DNA from 3 places in the Psychrobacillus sp. FSL H8-0510 genome. Region 3 is predicted to be linked to each of the others. Evidence: a T-box and tRNA genes for the amino acid it is inferred to sense, from the RefSeq annotation. Region 3 holds a T-box; the other regions hold tRNA genes.

Region 1 (5,494 bases), 920 kb from region 3:
GACACTCTACATAGAGTTACAAAGGAATGAGTTAGACGAAGCGATCTGGAAAGGTCCGCAGGATAGGGTAAAAGCCCCGTAGTCTAAAATTCATTCTCTCTTGAGTGTATCCTGAGTACGGCGGAACACGTGAAATTCCGTCGGAATCTGGGAGGACCATCTCCCAAGGCTAAATACTACCTAGTGACCGATAGTGAACCAGTACCGTGAGGGAAAGGTGAAAAGCACCCCGGAAGGGGAGTGAAATAGATCCTGAAACCGTGTGCCTACAAGTAGTTAGAGCCCGTTAATGGGTGATAGCGTGCCTTTTGTAGAATGAACCGGCGAGTTACGATCCCATGCAAGGTTAAGTCGAGAAGACGGAGCCGCAGCGAAAGCGAGTCTGAATAGGGCGAATGAGTATGTGGTCGTAGACCCGAAACCAGGTGATCTACCCATGTCCAGGATGAAGGTAAGGTAACACTTACTGGAGGTCCGAACCCACGCACGTTGAAAAGTGCGGGGATGAGGTGTGGGTAGCGGAGAAATTCCAATCGAACCTGGAGATAGCTGGTTCTCTCCGAAATAGCTTTAGGGCTAGCCTCAAACGTTAGAATCTTGGAGGTAGAGCACTGTTTGGACTAGGGGCCCATCCCGGGTTACCGAATTCAGACAAACTCCGAATGCCAATGATTTATGTTTGGGAGTCAGACTGCGAGTGATAAGATCCGTAGTCAAGAGGGAAACAGCCCAGACCACCAGCTAAGGTCCCAAAGTATTTGTTAAGTGGAAAAGGATGTGGCGTTGCTTAGACAACCAGGATGTTGGCTTAGAAGCAGCCATCATTTAAAGAGTGCGTAATAGCTCACTGGTCGAGTGACGCTGCGCCGAAAATGTATCGGGGCTAAACAAATCACCGAAGCTGTGGATTGATACCTTTGGTATCAGTGGTAGGAGAGCGTTCTAAGGGCGTTGAAGTCAGACCGGAAGGACTGGTGGAGCGCTTAGAAGTGAGAATGCCGGTATGAGTAGCGAAAGACGGGTGAGAATCCCGTCCACCGTATGACTAAGGTTTCCTGAGGAAGGCTCGTCCGCTCAGGGTTAGTCGGGACCTAAGCCGAGGCCGATAGGCGTAGGCGATGGATAACAGGTTGATATTCCTGTACCACCAAACCACCGTTTGAGTAATGGGGGGACGCAGAAGGATAGGGTAAGCATGCTGTTGGTTATGCATGTCCAAGCAGTAAGGTGTGAATGTAGGCAAATCCGCATTCTTTAACATTGAGCTGTGATGGCGAGGACGTATGTCTAGAGTTCCTGATTTCACACTGCCAAGAAAAGCCTCTAGCGAGGTGAAAGGTGCCCGTACCGCAAACCGACACAGGTAGTCGAGGAGAGAATCCTAAGGTGAGCGAGAGAACTCTCGTTAAGGAACTCGGCAAAATGACCCCGTAACTTCGGGAGAAGGGGTGCTCTTTTGGGTTCATAGCCTAGAAGAGCCGCAGTGAATAGGCCCAGGCGACTGTTTAGCAAAAACACAGGTCTATGCAAAACCGTAAGGTGAAGTATATGGGCTGACGCCTGCCCGGTGCTGGAAGGTTAAGAGGAGTGCTTAGCGCAAGCGAAGGTGCGAATTGAAGCCCCAGTAAACGGCGGCCGTAACTATAACGGTCCTAAGGTAGCGAAATTCCTTGTCGGGTAAGTTCCGACCCGCACGAAAGGCGTAACGATCTGGGCACTGTCTCAACGAGAGACTCGGTGAAATTATAGTACCTGTGAAGATGCAGGTTACCCGCGACAGGACGGAAAGACCCCGTGGAGCTTTACTATAGCTTGATATTGAATTTTGGTGCAACTTGTACAGGATAGGCAGGAGCCTTAGAGCCCGGAGCGCCAGCTTCGGAGGAGGCGTCGGTGGGATACTGCCCTGGTTGTATTGAAATTCTAACCCATACCCGTAACCCGGGTAGGAGACAGTGTCAGGCGGGTAGTTTGACTGGGGCGGTCGCCTCCTAAAGTGTAACGGAGGCGCCCAAAGGTTCCCTCAGAATGGTTGGAAATCATTCGAAGAGTGTAAAGGCAGAAGGGAGCTTGACTGCGAGACCTACAAGTCGAGCAGGGTCGAAAGACGGGCTTAGTGATCCGGTGGTTCCGCATGGAAGGGCCATCGCTCAACGGATAAAAGCTACCCCGGGGATAACAGGCTTATCTCCCCCAAGAGTCCACATCGACGGGGAGGTTTGGCACCTCGATGTCGGCTCATCGCATCCTGGGGCTGTAGTCGGTCCCAAGGGTTGGGCTGTTCGCCCATTAAAGCGGTACGCGAGCTGGGTTCAGAACGTCGTGAGACAGTTCGGTCCCTATCCGTCGTGGGCGTAGGAAATTTGAGAGGAGCTGTCCTTAGTACGAGAGGACCGGGATGGACACACCGCTGGTGTACCAGTTGTTCTGCCAAGAGCATCGCTGGGTAGCTATGTGTGGACGGGATAAGTGCTGAAAGCATCTAAGCACGAAGCCCCCCTCAAGATGAGATTTCCCATTACGCAAGTAAGTAAGATCCCTCAAAGACGATGAGGTAGATAGGTTCGGGGTGGAAGCGTGGCGACACGTGCAGCTGACGAATACTAATCGATCGAGGACTTAACCAAATTTGTTTAACGTAACAATGTCGTTTATCCAGTTTTGAAAGAATAAAATTTTTTTAAAATAACTCTTGTAATATTCTACAGAGTTGGTATAATAAAACTTGTCTTTCAATAATTATTCAAGTCTAGTGATGATGGCGAAGAGGTCACACCCGTTCCCATACCGAACACGGAAGTTAAGCTCTTCAGCGCCGATGGTAGTTGGGGGGTTCCCCCTGTGAGAGTAGGACGTCGCTGGGCTTGCAATAAATACATAACTTACCCAGGAGGATTAGCTCAGCTGGGAGAGCATCTGCCTTACAAGCAGAGGGTCGGCGGTTCGAGCCCGTCATCCTCCACCATATATTTACTCCTGCCGGAGTAGCTCAACTGGTAGAGCAACTGACTTGTAATCAGTAGGTTGAGGGTTCAAGTCCTTTCTCCGGCACCATTTTCCGAGCCATTAGCTCAGTTGGTAGAGCATCTGACTTTTAATCAGAGGGTCGTAGGTTCGAATCCTACATGGCTCATCACTTTTTCAGTGAATTATGTATGCGGGTGTGGCGGAACTGGCAGACGCACTAGACTTAGGATCTAGCGCCGCAAGGCGTGGGGGTTCGACTCCCTTCACCCGCACCATTTAATTTAATAACCGAGCGGAAGTAGTTCAGTGGTAGAACACCACCTTGCCAAGGTGGGGGTCGCGAGTTCGAACCTCGTCTTCCGCTCCAAAGATTCACTAAAGTGCCGGGGTGGCGGAACTGGCAGACGCACAGGACTTAAAATCCTGCGGTAGGTGACTACCGTACCGGTTCGATTCCGGTCCTCGGCACCACTTTTTTGAAACATTGCGCTCGTAGCTCAATTGGATAGAGCACTTGACTACGAATCAAGAGGTTGCAGGTTCGAGTCCTGCCGAGCGCACCATATAACGGGAAGTAGCTCAGCTTGGTAGAGCACTTGGTTTGGGACCAAGGGGTCGCAGGTTCGAATCCTGTCTTCCCGACCAGTTATTATTTATGGGGCCTTAGCTCAGCTGGGAGAGCGCCTGCCTTGCACGCAGGAGGTCAGCGGTTCGATCCCGCTAGGCTCCACCATTTATAAAATTAGTTTGAAAATCATGGCGGTGTAGCTCAGTTGGCTAGAGCACTCGGTTCATACCCGAAAGGTCGTGGGTTCGACTCCCTCTGCCGCCATCTTAAGGACCTTTAGCTCAGTTGGTTAGAGCAGACGGCTCATAACCGTCCGGTCGCAGGTTCGAGTCCTGCAAGGTCCACCAACAATGTCTTGGAGGAATACCCAAGTTCGGCTGAAGGGATCGGTCTTGAAAACCGACAGGCGGGTCATACCGCGCGGGGGTTCGAATCCCTCTTCCTCCTCCATTTTTATCTTATTGTTTGTGGAAGTAATAATAATCCTTAAGTATTTTATTGTCGCGGGGTGGAGCAGTGGTAGCTCGTCGGGCTCATAACCCGAAGGTCGCAGGTTCAAATCCTGTCCCCGCAACCAAATGGTCCCGTGGTGTAGCGGTTAACATGCCTGCCTGTCACGCAGGAGATCGCCGGTTCGATCCCGGTCGGGACCGCCATTTATTTAATAATATTAATACATATCAATTGTAAATATAGCCTAAACAATTAGCTTTTATTTTAAGATTGAAGAGGCTCAGTAGCTCAGTCGGTAGAGCAAAGGACTGAAAATCCTTGTGTCGGCGGTTCGATTCCGTCCTGAGCCACCATTTAATGCGGGTGTAGTTTAGTGGTAAAACCTCAGCCTTCCAAGCTGATGATGAGAGTTCGATTCTCTTCACCCGCTCCAAAATAATGGGCCTATAGCTCAGCTGGTTAGAGCGCACGCCTGATAAGCGTGAGGTCGATGGTTCGAGTCCATTTAGGCCCACCATTATTCCGAAGTAGCTCAGTGGTAGAGCAATCGACTGTTAATCGATTGGTCGTAGGTTCGAGTCCTACCTTCGGAGCCATATATGGGGAAGTACTCAAGTGGCTGAAGAGGCGCCCCTGCTAAGGGTGTAGGTCGGGCAACCGGCGCGAGGGTTCAAATCCCTCCTTCTCCGCCATATATTGGCCCCTTGGTCAAGCGGTTAAGACACCGCCCTTTCACGGCGGTAACACGGGTTCGAATCCCGTAGGGGTCATACTCAAAAAAAGGTAACCAATCATTGGTTACCTTTTTTTATGTTTAACTTTTATTTTATTCCTTTCCCTTTTTCTATGTATGGAAAGGTCAGTCAATAGAATGTATACAACATAATGACCAGTGATACCGCATGAATAATGAACCTAAGGTTATATTTATAGTGGTTTTAAAATATGATATAATTTCCAATGAAGGGAGAGGTTATAGTTGTTTCAAAAATTTAGTAAAGTTATGCTCATACTTGTACTAGCGGTAGGCTTCACAAGCTTAGGTAACATGCAAGCAGACGCAGCTACAAACAAAGTTATGTGGGGAAAAACAGAGTTAAAACAAGGGCAAATAGGTAAAGTAACAATTCTTGCAGACACGAATTTAGTTAAAGTTGGCTCCAATGGATCACTTAATAAAGTACGCACACTAAAAAAAGGTGATGAATATAGAGTCTATACGTATAAGGGAACAAATGGTGGCTTATATGGAGTAGGGGCAAGTAGTTTCGTACAAAAAGGTTCTAAAGTGAAATATGAAACTCCATCTAAAAGTAAGCTAGCTTTGCTTAATAAAGAAGTAATTGGTGGGCTAACTCCAAAAGCAGGGATGAAGCTTGTTTATTCTCCAAGCTTTACTGAAAATACACAAAATGAATTTACTGTTAGTGATTCCTATAATTCTGAATACGATGTGACGGAAGCTTTTTTAATGAAGAAAGGTAATTCCCTAAATAGTTTTACTTA
Region 2 (5,494 bases), on a different contig from region 3:
TTTACCAGATAGTACAGGCATGGCAATCTTCATTGCATCTCCCATACTCATTCCAGCTACGACACCACTCTGTATGAGAGCTGCTCGCACTTCATCTTCTGACATCTGGTTCGGAAGGTAACCGTATAAAATGTCGATTTTTGCATTCGCATCCTCCACGCTGTCTGTCCGACCAAGCTTTTCGGCTTCTGCCAGATAGTCTTTGGTCTGCTTGATCTCGCGTTGCACGATCTGGATTTCTTCTTTTTCATCCAAAGGCGAACGTTTTACTTTCTCAGCATTCTCCAAGCCTGCCTTCACGAGTTGTAGCACGCCTTTTTTCCGTGCGTCTTTCGCTTTCATTGCTTGGATTAGATCTTTCATGATTAAGTCTTTCATTTTCATTGTTCTTCCACCGACTTTCTGTATTTTTTTCTTAATCTATAATTGCATTGCGTTTATCTTTTGGACAATATTTAACTCATCGCAACCGTACAGTCCTGAAGAGTTTATATTATTGTATTCAATCACTTTAAATCCATCATCTGTTTCCGCAACATCAATAACAAAGGCCTTTGAGAGAGGAAACAAATCAATCATTTCTTTGGTATAAGCCATCAATTCTTCAGATGGTTTGTGATTAATATTTGTAGACTTCTCGACTACATAGCTTGAGGCTGTCACGATTTGTTGCTCAACAACGAAAAAGCGATATTCGGCTTTTATCTCTTTGACAGGTGAGATCATTAAAGTCTGTCCCACATACGCACTATTGACATCAGATTCTCTTTCTTGCCATGAAAGAAAATCTTCTAATGTGATGGTGAAACCAGTAAACAACTTTGTGTTTCCCGTCGGTCGGATGAAAAAGGAATCCCAAATAGGTTTTAGCCCCGACAGCTCCCCAACCACGAATTCGTTGTTTAACAGTTCCTTGCCGATTTTTTGTTTAAACACTTCATACTCAAAGTCTTCGCTCCAGAAAGAACCTGGCTTAAAATTCTCTGATTGTGCAACGTTTGCAAATTGTTTTGAACCGTAGACCATTATGTTTTCATTTTTTGTAAATTTTTTCAATATATCTGCTGAATTATCTTCAGGTATTCTCGTACCTTTATGGAGGACAGTTAAACTATAATCTTTGTTCAGTCGTACTATTAAATAAGCAGTAGAACTCATTTCTAAAGCAGTTATGACTCTTTCCACATTCGAACTATTGTTTAGAAATTCTTGTACTAACCATTTCAACTTGCTCACTCCTTATCTTTTTTTCGAAATTTCATTTACTTTAATGGTGTCTGCTGAGGGACTTGAACCCCCAACCACCTGCTTGTAAAACAGGTACTCTCCCAGTTGAGCTAAGCAAACGTTTGGCAGGGATAGCAGGAATCGAACCTACATCGTCGGTTTTGGAGGCCGTCATTTTGCCATTAAACTATACCCCTATGGCAACCACGGCAGGACTTGAACCTGCAATCCTTCTGATTCGTAGTCAGATGCTCCATCCATTGAGCTACGTGGTTATTTTGGTACGGATGGCGGGAGTCGAACCCACACGCTACAAGAGCAGCGGATTTTAAGTCCGCTATGTCTACCAGTTCCATCACACCCGCAAAATAAATACTTAATATGGCGACCCCGACGGGATTTGAACCCGCAACTTTCCGCTAGACAGGCGGGCGTGCAACCGTTACACCACGGAGTCATTATTGGAGGAAACGAGGGGATTCGAACCCCTGGAACGCTTACACGCCCTTCGGTTTTCAAGACCGACGCCTTCAGCCTCTCGGCCACGTTTCCAAATATGGAGGAGATGGTGAGATTCGAACTCACGGGACACTTCCATGCCCTTCGGTTTTCGAGACCGACGCAATAAACCAAGCTCTGCCACATCTCCGTTATGGCGGGTAGTACAGGAGTCGAACCTGTGAGAGTATTTTACCCCTCTTCCGCATTAGCAGTGCGGTGCCTTCAGCCACTCAGCCAACTACCCGTAACTTTATTCTTTTGAAAATGGTGGAACTAAGGGGACTCGAACCCCTTCCTACTGCGTGCAAGGCAGTTGCTCTTCCAATTGAGCTATAATCCCATTTGGTCAAGATGGCAGGACTCGAACCTGCGACCCCTTGGATCCAAACCAAGTACTCTGGCCAAACTGAGCTACATCTTGAAATATTGGTACATCCTAAGAGATTTGAACTCCTGACTTCTCGGTTATCAGCCGAACGCTCTACCACTGAGCTAAGGATGTATAGATTGGTTGCAGTAGTAGGAATCGAACCTACACAATCTGCCTTATGAGAGCAAATGTACACCTGTTACCGCATTAATAAAACGCCCAAGAAGAGACTCGAACTCTTGACTCATCGATTAGAAATCGGTTGCTCTATCCTACTGAGCTACAAGGGCAAATATGGTTATAGTTCACTACCGAACCGTTTAAGGTAATCTTTTCTATACTGGTTCAATCTCTCTTGCAACTCTATTGCATCCTTCAGGAAGCTTTCACATTCCTCTTCCCATCCTTCTTTTTGTTTCTTCACTCGTTTTTGAATGTACTGGTGAACGAATTTAAAGTTGTTCTTCTGCATCGAGTCTGTAAAATCGATTAGTTGTTTGTAGTCAATTAGTAGTACTTCTGTCTTGCTCCCATCTACATCAGATCCCTTCTTGTGTTTAATTGGTGCAACCAGTGGGAATCGAACCCACATCTACTGCTTGGAAGGCAGTCGTCTTTGCCATTAGACCATGACCACAAATGAAATGCCCTCGATAGGATTTGAACCTACAACCTCGGTATTAAAAGTACCTTGCTCTACCGTTGAGCTACGAAGGCGGATTTGATTGCTTGCTGATTTTCTTGTCACTCTTATCACTCTTCATCGTTCTCACTTCCTATTCTTTTTGTATTGATGAAGCTAAGCTCGTTGAGGGATTTGAACCCCCGACATCCTGATTACAAAACAGGCATTCTTCCGCTGAACTAAACGAGCATGTTTGGTGCAGATAGGGAGAGTCGAACTCCCACGCCCGAAGGCATACGATTCTAAATCGCACGTGTATACCAGTTCCACCATATCCGCATTATTTGGTGACCCAGACGGGGATTGAACCCGCAATCCTAGAGTGAAAGTCTAGTGTGTTAACCATTTCACCACTGGGCCTTATTGTGTTGCCTTCCGAACCTTATCTCATCTACTTCTATTGTCTCGAGCATGTCGCTCACTCCTTCTTTTTATAAGTTTGGTGCAGATAGGGAGAGTCGAACTCCCACGCCCATAGGCATACGATTCTGAATCGCACGTGTATACCAGTTCCACCATATCCGCATTGTTGTTCTAAAGTATGGTGAGGTGTGTTGGACTCGAACCAACGTACTCTTTCGAGGAGGGATTTACAGTCCCTTGCAATTGCCACTATGCGAACACCTCATATATGGTCAAGATGGCAGGACTCGAACCTGCGACCCCTTGGTTCCAAACCAAGTACTCTAACCAAACTGAGCTACATCTTGAAATGTTGGCGGTGCTGACGGGATTTGAACCCGCAACCTCTTCCGTGACAGGGAAGCGATCTACCATTGATCTACAGCACCGTGTGATTGGTTCCCCTTCCACGATTCGAACGTGGACTTTTCCGATTCAAAGTCGAATGCCTTACCATTTGGCTAAAGGGGAATAATTGGAGAACAGGACCGGATTTGAACCGGCGAATAAGAGATTTGCAGTCTCTCGCCTTGAGCCTCTTGGCTACCTGTCCGAAAAAAATGTTACAAAAAAGCACCCGTTCGGTTTCCCGACGAGTGCTTCAAGGGTGTCTATATCCTCCTATGCGAAGGTATGACAAAACATGCGATGTGTTCGCCTGTGCAAATATTGGTGCCCTGAAAAATAAGGGTTGCCCTTTTGCTGTCGGTCGTCCATCTTACGTTTTTCCTTGAAACATTCTTTCGGTAATGAAACCTCTCCCGCTAAATCCAGTAAATTTGCCGTATTTTGCGTATACTCAACAACACGTCCAGATTCCGGACATGTGAAACTAGGGCGATCAAATCCGCCTATTCTTGATTCGCTTGATAGTGTTTGCCAATGCTTGCTCATTAAATCTGCAATTGTTTTCATCATGTCTTTCCTCTCCTTTCGTGTGTTAGTTTTTTTGTTTTTGTTCCTTTTAGGCAATAAAAAACTCCCGGTGAGATAATCTCATCAGGAGCAGCTTCCTCAATCCTCTCGGAGTGGGAAAAGAATATACAACTAATCTACATTCGATTCGACACCAGTGGTGTGTAAAAAGAATACAAGTATGTCTGCATGTTCTTTCGGAGCTTTCCTAATGAGCGAGAAGGATACCATCCCTCTGCTGTTAGTTCGCGACTATCTAAATTTGTATGTGATGCGTCTGATGATAGGCGTGTTGAAATAAAGGGATTGTTCCCCTGTTTTGACGCTACGTTTAAAAAGTTTTCTATCGTCATTTTTCTCAACATGTCCATCACCTCTGCTTTCGTTTTTTTTGTTTTGTTGTAACATCATATTCTATAGTTCGGCAATTATTCCATAATCTTTACCAAAAATGGTTCTATCCCATTCAAAACCTTGGTGTATATACATTTCTAGCGTGTCGAACAAAAATGATTATTTCGTTTCTTTAACTTTATATTCTAAGTATACCACCCAATATCCAGTTTGTCAAATAAAATTTACAATAAAAAATGACGAACGTTTTTGTCCGTCGATTTCTCTATGCTTAAATTTAATAGGGATTATTCATTCTGCCACTTTTAGCACCTGTTTTAGCGTGTCTTTCTCTTGATTCCAGACCCATCCTCCAAATACACAAACAACTTTTGTCTTCCCAACCATGCTAATTTGATGTTTGTGTTGATGTCCATGAAACACATGAGTCGGTTGATGTTTTTCGATGTAGTTTTTTAGCCCGAGATACCCAAGATGGGCACGATTAGTTTTATCGTGAATTCCAAATGGTGAATTATGACTAATGATGATATCTGCTGCAGGCAAGTCATCACAAATGCAAATCATTTCTGCTTGTGTATACATCGGGAAACTCTTTCCTTGCTTGTATCTCACGCAGCCTTCGATGCCTGTTACTCGTTCAGTTCCTAACTTTGATTGTTCTCGGTGAATATTGACGATATTGTAATACTCTAGATCTCCTGGATAGTCATGATTTCCTAAAACGCCAATAATTGGTCTCCCCTTGAATCGCTCAGAGATGCTCTTCAAATAGAGAGTGTCGATGTCTCCAAGGACCACTACTCCATCCCATTCTGTATTGTCCATATTTATAAAGGTTTGCCACTCATCATGATATACCCCTTGTAAATCAGACAGAAAAAGCCAGTTCATCTTATATCCCTCCTGATTACTTCTTTTTTTATTATATGCTCAAGTGTATTATGTATATCTATAATTGGTCTAAAGAATATTAAGCACTCCGTTTTAATGGCTAATATTCCCATGTCTCAACCGCAGATGTATTACCTAAACTGACT
Region 3 (5,494 bases):
TCTCTTGCTAACAATACTCCAACACCTGTTAGCGAAGCGGAAGGTGGATACACGCATTATGAGGAAAAAATAGATGCGCGTAAAGTTAGAGCGCGAAGTGAGAGTTTCAAAGATCACTTCACTCAGGCTACATTATTCTGGAATAGTATGAGCGATACAGAAAAAGAACATATCATTAATGCATTTAGCTTTGAACTTGGTAAATGTAAGGAACTTACTGTTCGTCAGCAAGTATTAGAGATGTTTGCACAAGTAGATTTGGATCTAGCGAGTAAGGTAGCAGAAAACCTAGGACTAGTAGTGCAAGGTGTAAGTACTGCAACGAATACTAAGTCTTCTCCAGCACTTAGTCAGTTAAATACTATTATGAAACCTCAGACACGAAAAATTGCTGTTTTAGTCGGAGAAGGATTTGAAGAGGATTTACCTGCGATTCTAGCAGACTTAAAAGCAGGCGGAACAATGCCTGAAATAGTGAGTGATCATCATGGATCTGTTGCGGGAGCGGATGGCACGCTGTTACCAGTTGACCATACTTTCTTAACTGCTGATTCTGTATTATTTGATGCAGTATATGTAGCAAGTTCACATGGCAAAACGGCCATGTTTGAAAAAGAGGCTTCGTACTTCATTAAGGAAGCATATGCCCATTTTAAACCGATTGGTGCTACATTTAGTGGAGAGCAACTAGTTGATAATCTGCACTTCACTGGTCAGGCTGGTGTTCTCACTAAAGAAACTGGTAAAGGCTTTGTAGATAGTTTCTTAAATGCTATTGCTGCCCATCGTTTCTGGAATAGAGCAGTATAAACAATTATTTTGGGCATGTCCTATTAGGGCATGCCTTTTTTACATAGAATAAGATAATGAAGAACTTTAACTTTTAGAAGGAAATAAAAAGAAAAATTTTAAGCGTATAACAAACATAACTATTCACTAATACTTGAAGGGAAGTTATTGTTGGGTATAGAAAGAGTAATAAGGAAAGTCAAAGGAGGAAACTTCATGCACTACGTAATAATAGGTGGAGACGCTGCGGGGATGAGTGCAGCAATGGAAATTGTACGTAATGATCCTGACGCTCGAATTACGACATTGGAAAAAGGACATATTTATTCCTATGGACAGTGTGGTTTACCCTATGTAGTAGGAAAACAAGTAGTATCTTCAACGGACGTTATAGCACGAAGTGTAGAAATGTTCCGTAGTAAATACGGAATTGATGCAAAGACAGGATATGAAGTGACCCATGTGGACCCTAACAATAAAACAGTGTCAGGGAATATTCTGCAAACGAGAGATAATTTCATCTTAAGCTATGACCGCTTGCTTATTGCGACGGGTGCTACTCCAGTTGTTCCTAATTGGAACGGTGGGCATTTGTTAGGGATTCATACGATTAAAACCATTCCAAATACAGAGGCAATTATCGCGGATTTAGAAAATGTTCAACAAGTTACTATAATTGGTGGAGGATATATTGGACTAGAAATGGCCGAAAACTTTGCTAGTATTGGAAAAAAAGTACGTATTATACAAAGAGGAGATCAGCTTGCCGGTATATTTGATCACGATATAGCATGTTTCATACATGAACATGCAAAGGCTCATAATGTAGAAGTGATATTAAATGAAGAGGTTCAATCTTTCACGGGAGATACGAGAGTAAGTGATGTGAGGACAGATAAAGGAAGTTACCCTACCGATTTAGTTTTAGTTGCCACAGGGGTTAAACCTACAACGGATTTTTTAGAGGGGACTGGCATTCAATTGCACCATAATGGAGCGATTGTAGTAAATAATTTTTTAGAAACGAATTTGGACGATATCTACGCAGCAGGAGATTGTGCAACTCATTTTCATCGTATTAAACAACTGAAAGATTATATTCCTTTAGGAACAACTGCTAATAAACAAGGGCGAATCGCTGGATTAAATATGATAGGTCAAAGGAATGAATTTAAAGGAATCGTTGGCACATCCATCATGAAATTTTTTGATTTGGCTCTTGGAAAAACTGGGTTGTCTGAGAAAGAAGCGGAGCAGCTCGGTATTTCCTATGACGTGCATACGCAGGAAGCCACGGACATTGCAGGGTATTATCCAGGTAAGGAAACGATGCATATGAAATTGATTTACAGGAAGGATGACCAACAAATTTTAGGGGGTCAAATTATTGGAGGAAATGGCGTAGATAAAAGGATTGATGTATTAGCAACTGCACTTTATCACCATATGACCTTTTCCGAGTTATTGGATCTTGATCTTGCATATGCCCCACCATTTAATGGGGTTTGGGATCCCCTGCAGCAAATGGCAAAGCGAAGTACTACCAAAAAAATATAACAGTAATGTTGACTATTTGAATTTTGTTGCATATACTTAGAAAAATCAATTAGTAACAAGCGAAGAAAAGGACATGGATCATTTAAATACTTCTTATCAGAGAATGGGGTCACCGACTGAAAGCCCTTAAAGAAATGCAAATGATTTACCACCTTGGAGCAATTATGGGGAACACATTTATGTAATTATCCATAATCGGGAAACCGTTATCTTACATGAGCGCAACAGAACTTTTATGTTGCAAATTAGGGTGGAACCACGACCACACTCGTCCCTTTACTGGGATGGGTGTGGTCTTTTTGTATATAAATTTAATATTCAAGCGAAGAAAAGGATATGAATTGTTTTAACTTTCTTATCAGAGAATGGGGTCACCGACTGAAAGCCCTTAAAGAAATGCAAATGATTTACCACCTTGGAGCAATTATGGGGAACACATTTATGTAATTATCCATAATCGGGAAACCGTTATCTTGTATGAGCGCAACAGATTTTTTTGTGTTGCAAATTAGGGTGGAACCACGACCACACTCGTCCCTTTACTGGGATGGGTGTGGTCTTTTTTGTTAGGAGAAAAATAGTAAATGGAGGAATTAAAGTGAAAGCAGAAGAAAGAGTAAGTCATCAAAATTTAGGGCAACAATTAGAATTGTTCATGTCGATGGAGGAAGCACCAGGAATGCCGTTTTATTTACCAAAAGGGATGATACTACGTAACGAACTGGAAAACCTGTGGAGAGAAAAGCATCAACGAGCAGAATATCAAGAGATTAAAACTCCTATTCTGATGAAACAGGAGCTTTGGGAAAAATCAGGGCATTGGGATCACTATCATGAAAATATGTATTTTGCAGATGTAGATGACCAAAAATATGCGATTAAGCCAATGAATTGCCCTGGAGCTGTTTTAATCTTCAATAGCAAACGAAGAAGCTATAGGGAGCTTCCGGTTCGATATGCAGAACTTGGATTAGTCCACCGCCATGAACTCTCTGGATCATTGAATGGATTATTACGAGTCAGAGCTTTCACTCAGGATGATGCTCATCTGTTTGTATTGGAGGAGCAGATTGAAAGTGAGATAGCGAAGGTACTAGACCTTGTGGATGAGTTTTACTCGGAGTTCGGCTTTAGCTATAAAGTAGAGCTATCCACTCGACCAGAAAATTATATGGGATCAGTAGAGGTTTGGGATCAAGCAGAGCAAGCGTTGGAAGCAGTTCTTCAGAATAAGCAGGTAGAATATCAGGTAAACGAAGGGGATGGAGCATTTTATGGTCCGAAAATCGATTTTCATATATTAGATGCATTGGGACGTAGCTGGCAGTGCGGTACTGTTCAACTAGACTTTCAAATGCCTGAAAAGTTTGACTGTAAGTACGTCGACGAACACAATCTATTGCGACAACCCATTATGATTCATCGTGCAATTTACGGTTCTATTGAGCGATTCATGGCTATTCTATTGGAGCACTATCAAGGTAGCTTTCCGCTGTGGTTATCTCCGGTTCAAGTTAAAATATTACCAATTGCCGATGCACATAAAGAGTATGCAGAGAACGTAAAGTGGCAACTTGAGCAAGATGGGTATCGAGTAGAGATAGACAACCGGGTAGAGAAAATCGGATTGAAAATTCGTGAAGCTGCAATGCAAAAACATCCGTATATGCTCATTATTGGGGATCATGAAATGGAAAATGGCGAAGTTTCTGTTCGACAACATAAAGTAGGTGTATTGGGAGAAATGAGTGTTTCAGCATTTATAGAGAAATTAAAAGAGGCTAGGAAAGGGTGAAATATTAAATATTGTCATACTAAAAGGATTTTCGGCTATATATAACGAATGAAACTCTATGGAGGTCGTATAATGGCAAAATGGATGTTATTGTTTGCAGGAATCGCTATTATAGTTGGAAATGCATGGGGAATATATTCAATGTATCAGCCAAAGGTGGGGCCAATTGGGAATGGAGAAATTGCCAATTATGTCTGGGTCAGTATTATTTTCAGTACGTTAGCTGGTGTAATAGCAATTGCCCAATTTGTAGCTTTACTTATCCATGATAATCATAAAAAAAGATTTCCAACATTAGAAACAGAACGATTTATATTACGCCCCATTGAAATTAGTGATGCAAAAGAGGTTTTCTATTATTTTTCAAAAGATGAGGTTACGAAGTATTATGATTTGGACACATTTGAAGACGTTAAAGAAGCAAAGGTATTAATAGGAAATTGGCAAAAGAAATATTTAAAAAAAGAGGGGATTCGCTGGGGGATTGCTACGAAGGAAGAGAATAAGATTATCGGTAGTTGTGGATATCATAATTGGGAAAAGAAACACTTTAAAGCAGAGATTGGTTTTGAAGTGGCACCAGAGTTTTGGCGTAAAGGCATTATGATAGAGGTGTTACAGCCCATTTTACGTTACGGTTTCGAGTTAATGGATTTAAATCGTATTGAAGCCCTCTTTGCTCCTGATAATATAGCATCTAAAAAAACGCTAGAAAAAGCTGGTTTTGTCTATGAAGGTACTTTTCGAAAATCTGCGTTTGAAAAAGGACACTTTTGTGATGAGGCAATTTGTTCCTTATTAAAAAAAGAGTTTGTGCAGTAGCACAAACTCATTAATATCTAACCCAGCTAAGTCCTGTTGTTCCTTCCCCAGCATGTACTCCTACACAAGCGCTAAGGGGAAGAACGATCACTTTTAGTTTAGGGAATTCCTGTAGCAATTCTTCTTTCCAAGTTCTAGCATCGGTCGTATTATTGCAGTTAATAACCGCAACCTCTGGAACATTGGATATTTTCATGTCTTTACGAAGTAAGTTCATTACATATTTCTTAGCTCGCTTATCTGCACGAACCTTTTCTTTCATTACGACTTTGCCGTTATCGAAAGAAATGACGACTTTTATATTTAGAAGATTGCTCAGAAAAGCTTGGGTACCTGAAACACGACCGCTTTTATGAAGTTGCGTCAAACTAGATGGAATAAAGGATAACTCGGAGTTATTTGTCATATTCTCAATATGAGTAACTACTTCCTCTATGTCATGATTTGCTTCTAGCATATGCTTGCCGACTTCTAACATTTTGACCATTGGATAAGATCCTATTTTAGAGTCAATCGAATACACTTTAAAAT

The links. The T-box of region 3 lies ahead of thrS (threonine--tRNA ligase). A T-box ahead of a tRNA ligase gene usually reads a tRNA of that ligase, here a tRNA-Thr.
Region 1: it encodes a tRNA-Thr, which carries the amino acid that the T-box ahead of thrS (threonine--tRNA ligase) is inferred to sense. The anticodon was not compared.
Region 2: it encodes a tRNA-Thr, which carries the amino acid that the T-box ahead of thrS (threonine--tRNA ligase) is inferred to sense. The anticodon was not compared.

What each region holds. Positions count from the first base shown of each region.
Region 1 covers NZ_JBBOYZ010000001.1:2,608,315-2,613,808, reverse strand. The annotation lists rRNA gene MHI40_RS13275 (23S ribosomal RNA) at 1-2,627, shown strand, start outside; rRNA gene rrf (5S ribosomal RNA) at 2,749-2,864, shown strand; tRNA gene MHI40_RS13265 (tRNA-Val) at 2,890-2,965, shown strand; tRNA gene MHI40_RS13260 (tRNA-Thr) at 2,979-3,054, shown strand; tRNA gene MHI40_RS13255 (tRNA-Lys) at 3,061-3,133, shown strand; tRNA gene MHI40_RS13250 (tRNA-Leu) at 3,158-3,242, shown strand; tRNA gene MHI40_RS13245 (tRNA-Gly) at 3,260-3,334, shown strand; tRNA gene MHI40_RS13240 (tRNA-Leu) at 3,350-3,438, shown strand; tRNA gene MHI40_RS13235 (tRNA-Arg) at 3,454-3,530, shown strand; tRNA gene MHI40_RS13230 (tRNA-Pro) at 3,536-3,612, shown strand; tRNA gene MHI40_RS13225 (tRNA-Ala) at 3,625-3,700, shown strand; tRNA gene MHI40_RS13220 (tRNA-Met) at 3,726-3,799, shown strand; tRNA gene MHI40_RS13215 (tRNA-Ile) at 3,806-3,882, shown strand; tRNA gene MHI40_RS13210 (tRNA-Ser) at 3,893-3,985, shown strand; tRNA gene MHI40_RS13205 (tRNA-Met) at 4,038-4,112, shown strand; tRNA gene MHI40_RS13200 (tRNA-Asp) at 4,116-4,191, shown strand; tRNA gene MHI40_RS13195 (tRNA-Phe) at 4,266-4,341, shown strand; tRNA gene MHI40_RS13190 (tRNA-Gly) at 4,348-4,421, shown strand; tRNA gene MHI40_RS13185 (tRNA-Ile) at 4,429-4,505, shown strand; tRNA gene MHI40_RS13180 (tRNA-Asn) at 4,510-4,584, shown strand; tRNA gene MHI40_RS13175 (tRNA-Ser) at 4,590-4,680, shown strand; tRNA gene MHI40_RS13170 (tRNA-Glu) at 4,687-4,758, shown strand; gene MHI40_RS13165 (hypothetical protein) at 4,968-5,494, shown strand, end outside.
Region 2 covers NZ_JBBOYZ010000002.1:94,798-100,291, forward strand. The annotation lists gene MHI40_RS20175 (GatB/YqeY domain-containing protein) at 1-384, opposite strand, end outside; gene MHI40_RS20180 (ATP-grasp domain-containing protein) at 421-1,236, opposite strand; tRNA gene MHI40_RS20185 (tRNA-Val) at 1,272-1,347, opposite strand; tRNA gene MHI40_RS20190 (tRNA-Arg) at 1,426-1,502, opposite strand; tRNA gene MHI40_RS20195 (tRNA-Leu) at 1,507-1,592, opposite strand; tRNA gene MHI40_RS20200 (tRNA-Asp) at 1,610-1,684, opposite strand; tRNA gene MHI40_RS20205 (tRNA-Ser) at 1,690-1,779, opposite strand; tRNA gene MHI40_RS20210 (tRNA-Ser) at 1,785-1,876, opposite strand; tRNA gene MHI40_RS20215 (tRNA-Ser) at 1,881-1,972, opposite strand; tRNA gene MHI40_RS20220 (tRNA-Ala) at 1,994-2,068, opposite strand; tRNA gene MHI40_RS20225 (tRNA-Pro) at 2,072-2,149, opposite strand; tRNA gene MHI40_RS20230 (tRNA-Ile) at 2,156-2,230, opposite strand; tRNA gene MHI40_RS20235 (tRNA-Arg) at 2,315-2,388, opposite strand; gene MHI40_RS20240 (hypothetical protein) at 2,397-2,690, opposite strand; tRNA gene MHI40_RS20245 (tRNA-Gly) at 2,661-2,735, opposite strand; tRNA gene MHI40_RS20250 (tRNA-Lys) at 2,744-2,815, opposite strand; tRNA gene MHI40_RS20255 (tRNA-Thr) at 2,901-2,972, opposite strand; tRNA gene MHI40_RS20260 (tRNA-Leu) at 2,978-3,062, opposite strand; tRNA gene MHI40_RS20265 (tRNA-Glu) at 3,069-3,143, opposite strand; tRNA gene MHI40_RS20270 (tRNA-Leu) at 3,224-3,308, opposite strand; tRNA gene MHI40_RS20275 (tRNA-Tyr) at 3,326-3,410, opposite strand; tRNA gene MHI40_RS20280 (tRNA-Pro) at 3,416-3,493, opposite strand; tRNA gene MHI40_RS20285 (tRNA-Asp) at 3,500-3,574, opposite strand; tRNA gene MHI40_RS20290 (tRNA-Gln) at 3,582-3,656, opposite strand; tRNA gene MHI40_RS20295 (tRNA-Cys) at 3,662-3,738, opposite strand; gene MHI40_RS20300 (hypothetical protein) at 3,807-4,103, opposite strand; gene MHI40_RS20305 (metallophosphoesterase family protein) at 4,746-5,348, opposite strand.
Region 3 covers NZ_JBBOYZ010000001.1:3,524,522-3,530,015, reverse strand. The annotation lists gene MHI40_RS17915 (catalase) at 1-810, shown strand, start outside; gene MHI40_RS17910 (FAD-dependent oxidoreductase) at 1,006-2,346, shown strand; T-box leader at 2,400-2,625, shown strand; T-box leader at 2,663-2,888, shown strand; gene thrS (threonine--tRNA ligase) at 2,894-4,141, shown strand; gene MHI40_RS17900 (GNAT family N-acetyltransferase) at 4,214-4,963, shown strand; gene MHI40_RS17895 (DegV family protein) at 4,974-5,494, opposite strand, start outside.